DNA from 2 places in the Paenibacillus cineris genome. Region 1 is predicted to be linked to the other one. Evidence: riboswitches for the same ligand, from Rfam matches in the RefSeq annotation. Region 1 holds a riboswitch; the other holds the start of a gene.
What was found. A riboswitch is a leader RNA that binds a small molecule or an ion and turns the genes downstream of it on or off. The one in region 1 is predicted to bind cobalamin.
Positions count from the first base shown of each region.

Region 2: linked by a shared signal. The riboswitch ahead of KI379_RS23095 (ribonucleoside-diphosphate reductase subunit alpha) and the one ahead of KI379_RS01395 (ABC transporter substrate-binding protein) in region 1 are both predicted to bind cobalamin.

Region 1 covers NZ_BORU01000001.1:255,306-258,481, forward strand. Annotated here, with positions in the region: gene cbiB (adenosylcobinamide-phosphate synthase CbiB) at 1-31, shown strand, start outside; gene KI379_RS01390 (histidine phosphatase family protein) at 19-843, shown strand; cobalamin riboswitch at 1,115-1,332, shown strand; gene KI379_RS01395 (ABC transporter substrate-binding protein) at 1,684-2,697, shown strand; gene KI379_RS01400 (FecCD family ABC transporter permease) at 2,697-3,176, shown strand, end outside.
Region 2 covers NZ_BORU01000002.1:503,228-506,403, forward strand. Annotated here, with positions in the region: gene KI379_RS23095 (ribonucleoside-diphosphate reductase subunit alpha) at 1-2,040, opposite strand, end outside; cobalamin riboswitch at 2,275-2,497, opposite strand; gene KI379_RS23100 (MTH1187 family thiamine-binding protein) at 2,785-3,087, shown strand; tRNA gene KI379_RS23105 (tRNA-Thr) at 3,169-3,176, shown strand, end outside.

The sequences.
Region 1 (3,176 bases):
GGCGGCAGGGGGCAGCTTATGGACGTCCTAGTGAAACAGGTCGATCTGCTGCTGGTCCGGCATGGCACGACGCGGTGGAACCGGGAGAAGCGTTATCTCGGGCTTACGGATATCCCGCTGGATCCGGGCGGCAGGGGCGAGCTTGCGCCGCTGGCCCGGGAGCTGGCCGGGAAGGCGTTCCACCGCGTATACTGCAGCGACCTGGCCCGATGCCGGGAGACATTGGCGATCATTAGTCCGGCACACGCAGATACTGCGATGTATGACCCGCGGCTGCGGGAAATGGACTTTGGCGCCTGGGAAGGGCATACCTATGAACAGCTGCAGCACGAGTTCCTTTACCGGCAGTGGATCGATTCGCCGCAGCAGGTGACGCCGCCGGGCGGGGAGTCATGGGCGGATTTTGCAGGGAGGATCGACGGGTTTATCGGCAGCTTGTTGAAGGACGTGGAAGGGGTATGCAGAAGACCGGCAGAGGCCCAGACCGGCGGCGAGGCGGCGCATTCCCGATCGCAAAGGATCGAGACCGGTAAGGCGGTACTGCCCGGATCACAAGAGAACGAGACTGGTGAGGCGGCACTGCCCGGATCGAAAGGAATCGGTGACAGGAAGGAGGCTCTTTCCCGATCGCAAGGACCGGAAGGCACCGGCCCCGATTCTCAGGTTCAGCCGAAAATGCTGATCGTCGCCCATGGCGGCGTCTTGCGGCAGCTCGCGGTCCGCCTCGTCCCGGGGCTGTCCTTCTGGGACGTTCACGTTAAGCCCGGGAGTTTGCTGCGGATCCGGCTGAGCTTCACTAACGAAACCGGCGGTTGGAGCGGTATGCTGGTGAATGAAGCTTGAGAGAGGATGCAAACAAGGTAATGGTCGTCATCGACCGGTCAGAGCTTTTCTGCACTCCGGCAACGGGAAACGGCGAAAGGGCTCAGGCAGCCTTCATGCAAGGGCGCGCTTCCCGAATCGTCCGTTCCCCCGAGTTTGGACATGCTTGCGGGCCCGCGTCCGGGCACGCGACCGGATATGTATCCCGGCAAATGCCGGACACAAAAATTCCATTGTCACCCGCAGGCTTTTCCCCTATAATCAGGACAAAAGAAGCATGGCCAGGATAATTGAATAGGAGTGCTTGTGAGGTCCCGGAAGCTGTCTGCCGTATAAGGCGAGCGTTGATCCGGGTGAAAAGGGAAGCCGGTGCAACTCCGGCACGGTCCCGCCACTGTAAACAGGTATGTCCCCAGGAAGCCACTGTCCCGCAGCAACACGGGATGGGAAGGCGGGGACGATTTTACCCAGCCTGTAAGTCAGGAGACCTGCCTCACGAGAGGAAATGACGGTCCTTCGAGGAAAGGATTACGTTTCACGTGCCCTTCATAACGCATGTTCGCCGCAGCTCAAGCAAGCATTAGCTTGACCACTTGACCTCGCAGCATGCTACAAGGCACACCGGTCCATCGCGGCGATGCCGCGGGATGTTCCGTGCAGACGTAATCCCTGATTCTTGATCGAACAAGAGTCAGGGTTTTTTAGTTGACAAAGAATGGAGGGCAGACGCCATACGCCTGCTCATGGTGAGCAGTGGCGCTGCAACTCTAGCATTTCCGTCAGGTTTATTCCGTTTTCGTATACCGGTCAGGCCTCTTTTGTGCAAATTATTCGATAGACAAAGAGGGAGAGAAAGAAATCATGAACGTAACCTTGAAACGCTGGTCCACAGGCCTTGCGGCGCTGCTGCTTGCCTTATCATTGAGCGCCTGCGGCGCCAAGAACGAAGATAGCTCCGCCTCGCAGCAGCCTGCTGCCCAAACGGAGCAAAACACGGATAACAGTGCGTCGCAGACAAAGACAGACGAACTGAAAACAACCTATCCGCTGACCATTCAGGATGCGACGGGAGAGTCCTTTACTTTCAAGGAAGCGCCGAAGCATATTATCTCGGTATCTCCTGCAGAGACGGAGGCGCTCTTTGCGATTGGTCTGGACAGCGAGATCGTTGGGGTATCCGATTATGACGATTATCCGGAAGCAGCCAAGTCCAAGGCGAAAATGGGCGGCATTACTAAACCGAACGAGGAAGCGATCATTGCGGCCCAGCCGGACATCGTATTCACGGGCATTTCGATGAGCGAGGAAGCGGTGAAGAAGCTGCGCGACCTTGGCATTCAAATTTTCAAGACCGATCCGAAAACGGTCGATGACGTCATCAAAAATATCGAAACCTACGGCCTCATCACCGACCATCAGGCGGAAGCCAAAGCGGTGGTCGACAAGATGAAGCAGGAGGAAAATGAGGTTACCGAAGCAGTCAAATCGCTGACGCCGGAGCAGAAGAAAAAGGTATACATCGAATTTTCCCCGGGCTGGACGGTCGGCAAGGGCGAGTTCATGGATGAGCTGATCACCCTGGCCGGCGGCGTGAACGTGGCGGCGGACACCGAGGGCTGGAGCGAAATCAGCGAAGAGAAAATCATCAAGGACAACCCGGACGTGATTTTGTATGCCAACAGCGTCATCGACGAGAAGACGAAGAAAAGCCTTGGCGACATCATTAAAGGCCGCAGCGGCTGGGACCAGATTACAGCCGTCAAGAACGATGCGGTCATCGGTCTTGACGACAATCTGCTGAGCCGTCCGGGCCCGCGCGTCACGCAGGGCTTGAAGGAAGTGGCGAAGGCCATTTATCCGGACCTGTTTAAATAATGAGCAAAAAGCTGGCAGGCTATGGAGGAATCGGCATCGTCCTGCTCGTCCTGACCCTGCTGATCTGTCTGGGGATCGGCTCGGTCGCGCTGCCGATCCGGGACATCGCCCTCATTCTGCTGCACCGGATTCCATGGATCGGGAGCCATATCGACCCGACGTGGAACGCATCGTTTGAGCAGATTATTGTGAAGGTGCGGCTGCCGCGGATTCTGCTGGGCATGCTGGTCGGCGCGGCTCTGGCCGTGGCCGGCTCGGGATTTCAGGGCGTGCTGCGCAACCCGCTCGCCGATCCGTTTACGCTCGGGGTTTCCTCGGGGTCGGCGGTAGGCGCGTCGTTCCTGATCTTTTTCGGGCTGCAGTATTCGTTTTTCGGCGGCTGGACGCTGCCTGCGGTCGCTTTCGTGACCGGAATGCTGACGCTGTGGATGGTCATCGCGTTGGCCAGGGAGAGCGGAAAAATTCCGACGAACAGCCTG
Region 2 (3,176 bases), on a different contig from region 1:
GTAAGACAGAAGGTCGTACAGCGGATCAATGCTGGCGGTGGAGCCGGCAATGATCGAAGTCGAGCCGTTCGGTGCGATGGCGAACAGCCAGGCGTTGCGGACGCCGTTCTGCTGCACTTCCTGCTGGAGCTCTTTCCACTGCTCGGTGGTGACGAACTTGCCTTCATGCTCGCCGTCGACATAACCGCGGCTTGTGAAGTAAGCGCCGTTCTCCCAGTCGGAGCCTTTGAACTTCGGATAGTGGCCTTTCTCCTTGGCCAGCTCCATGCTGGATTTGACGAGCAGGTAGTTGATTTTTTCGTACAAATTGTCGTTATATTCAACCGCTTCGTCGGACTCCCAACGGATGCCTTTAAGGGCGAGCAGGTGATGCAGGCCGAAGGTGCCGAGTCCAACCGCGCGGTATTGGCTGTTCGTATATTGGGCTTGCAGGACTTCAATGTTGTTAATGTCGATGACGTTATCCAGCATGCGTACCTGGATCGGCACCAGACGGTCCAGCACATTGTCCGGAACGGCACGGGCCAGGTGAATCGAGTTCAGGTTGCAGACGACGAAGTCGCCGGGAACCTTGGAAATGACGATCCGGGTTTGGCCGTCCTTGGTCACGAGTTCTTCTTTTTCCACCACGGTGGCGGATTGGTTCTGCATAATTTCGGTGCACAGGTTGGACGAGTAGATCATGCCATGTGCACGGTTCGGGTTCGCACGGTTGACGGTATCCCGGTAGAACATGTACGGCGTGCCGGTTTCCAGCTGCGATTTCATGATGCGCTTCATGATGTCGATCGCAGGCACCGTAATTCTTGGAAGCAGCGGGTGGGCAACCGCTTCGGCGTACTTCTCGCGGAACGAGCCTTGACCTACCGTTTCGTCATAATAATCCTCAAGACCCGCAGGACGGCCGTTGGCATCCTTCCAGCCCATGATTTTCTTCACTTCATGCGGGCAGAACAGGCTCCACTCGCTGCGGGCCTCAACGGCCTCCATGAACAGATCCGGCAGGCACACGCCATGGAACACGTCATGCGCTCTCATGCGCTCGTCGCCATTGTTCAGCTTCAGATCCAGGAAGGCCAGGATGTCTTTGTGGAAGACGTCCAGGTAGACCGCAACCGCACCTTTACGGGTACCGAGCTGGTCAACGCTGACCGCCGTGTTGTTCAACTGGCGGATCCAAGGAATGACGCCGGAGCTGGTGTTCTTGTGACCGCGGATGTCGGAGCCGCGCGCCCGGACTTTACCGAGGTAAACGCCGATGCCGCCGCCCATTTTGCTGAGACGGGCCACGTCGGTATTGGAGTCGAAAATCCCTTCCAACGAGTCGTCCACCGTGTCGATAAAGCAGCTGGACAGTTGTCCAGCAACCTTCTTGCCGGCGTTGGACATCGTTGGCGTAGCGGCGGTCATGTACAGGTTGCTCATGGCCCAATACGCTTCCTTCACGAGCTCAAGGCGCTTGTCCTCTGGCTCAGTATGCATCAGGTACATGGCGATGACCATGTAGCGCTCCTGCGGGAGCTCCATAACGCGTCCGTCGAAATCATGCGCCAGGTAGCGGTCGGACAGGGTCAGCAGACCGATATAGTCGAACAGCAGGTCGCATTTGTAATCGATGCAGCGGCCCAATTCTTCAATTTGCTCTTTTGTATAGCAGGTGAGGAGCTCCTCGCGGTAGATTCCTTTTTGCACCAGCTCGGTAATGAGAGGGTAGAACGCACCATATGGCTCGTCAGGATAGGCTTTGTAGCGGCGGTTGTAAGCGGCCTTCTTGTACAGGGAGGTCAGCAGTGAGCGCGCTGCGGCGAACTTCCAGTTCGGCTCCTCCTTGGTGACCAGCTCAAGCGCCGACATCGTGAACGCGCTGCTGATTTCGTCGCCGGTGACTTCCTCGCGGCGCAGTTTGCTCTGCACGCCCCGGAGGAGGCGCTCCTTGTCCAGGGTCTCCAGCCCCTCCAGGATTCGGTCGGCATAAACGGAGAGACGGATTTCATCAAAAGCCAGCTGGCGGTTGTTCGGTTTGGTAACGAGCTGCGGCATGGTGCAGATCTCCTTTCAAAGTTTGTATATTTGGTATAACGGAAAGTAGGACGATGCTGTTAAGAGGGAGCTCTTGCTGTGCTTGCCCATACAAAAGGCATTTCCGAAGAACCTGAAGCACAGGTACGAAAATGCCGCTAGATCCCGTATGCCCTATTTACGAGCATGGGAAAAAATATCTATCACCCTATGTATAGATATCGACTGGCATCACGCACCTATTCCTCGTAGGCCTTTCGTGAGACAAAACAGGCAGGTCTCCTGACTCCCGAAAATGCGATATTCGGCGCCTTCCCGTCCGCGTGACGGACAGTGGCCTCAGCCGATATCGTGCCGAAAGCTCGGAGCTCTCGGCCTTCCGGTTACAGTGGCGGGACCGTGACGGATTCACACCGTGCTTCCCTATTATGAACGCCTGGCAAATCGAGCCGTGTTCACCTGTTTCCACTATATTTGGTTGCTTTCATACTAATTTAACCCAATATATTGTGTTTGTAAACCTAGTTCCTCTTAAAAGACGAGCAATGAGAATTATACCAGATGGACCCCCGGGGCGCTACTGTGAACCATTGGAGATTAGGCTCTAGAGGGGGGGAAAAGGTAGAAATCGGGCGGAATTTGCAGGAAAAACGCGAATAAAAAATTTTGCGGGCTATCCTTTTGCGATTCCATAGGCGGTCGGGTACAATAAAATTAGGAATAAAGTTCGATCCGCTTGTAAAAGGATAAAGGAGGCGCACGACCATGGCAATTGCAGAGGTAACGGTCATTCCGATCGGAACGGCCACGACCAGCCTGAGCTCCTATGTGGCACAAATGCAGCAGGTGCTGGCGGAGCAGAAGGGGATCAGCTACGAGCTGACGTCGATGAGCACGATCATTGAGGGAGCTCTTCCGGATGTATGGCAGGCGATAGCAGCCCTTCACGAAGCCCCGTTCCTGGCCGGCGCGCAGCGCGTATCCACTTCGGTCAAAATCGACGACAGACGGGACAAAGCCTCAACCAGCGCCCAGAAGCTGCAATCGGTCCGCAACAAATTGAAGTAAATTCCAATCGCAATGAAGTATTGCATTTTGGAGAAGAAGTTGTATAATAGTTTTTGTTTGACGGAAAATTTCATTTTCCACGCTGGTGT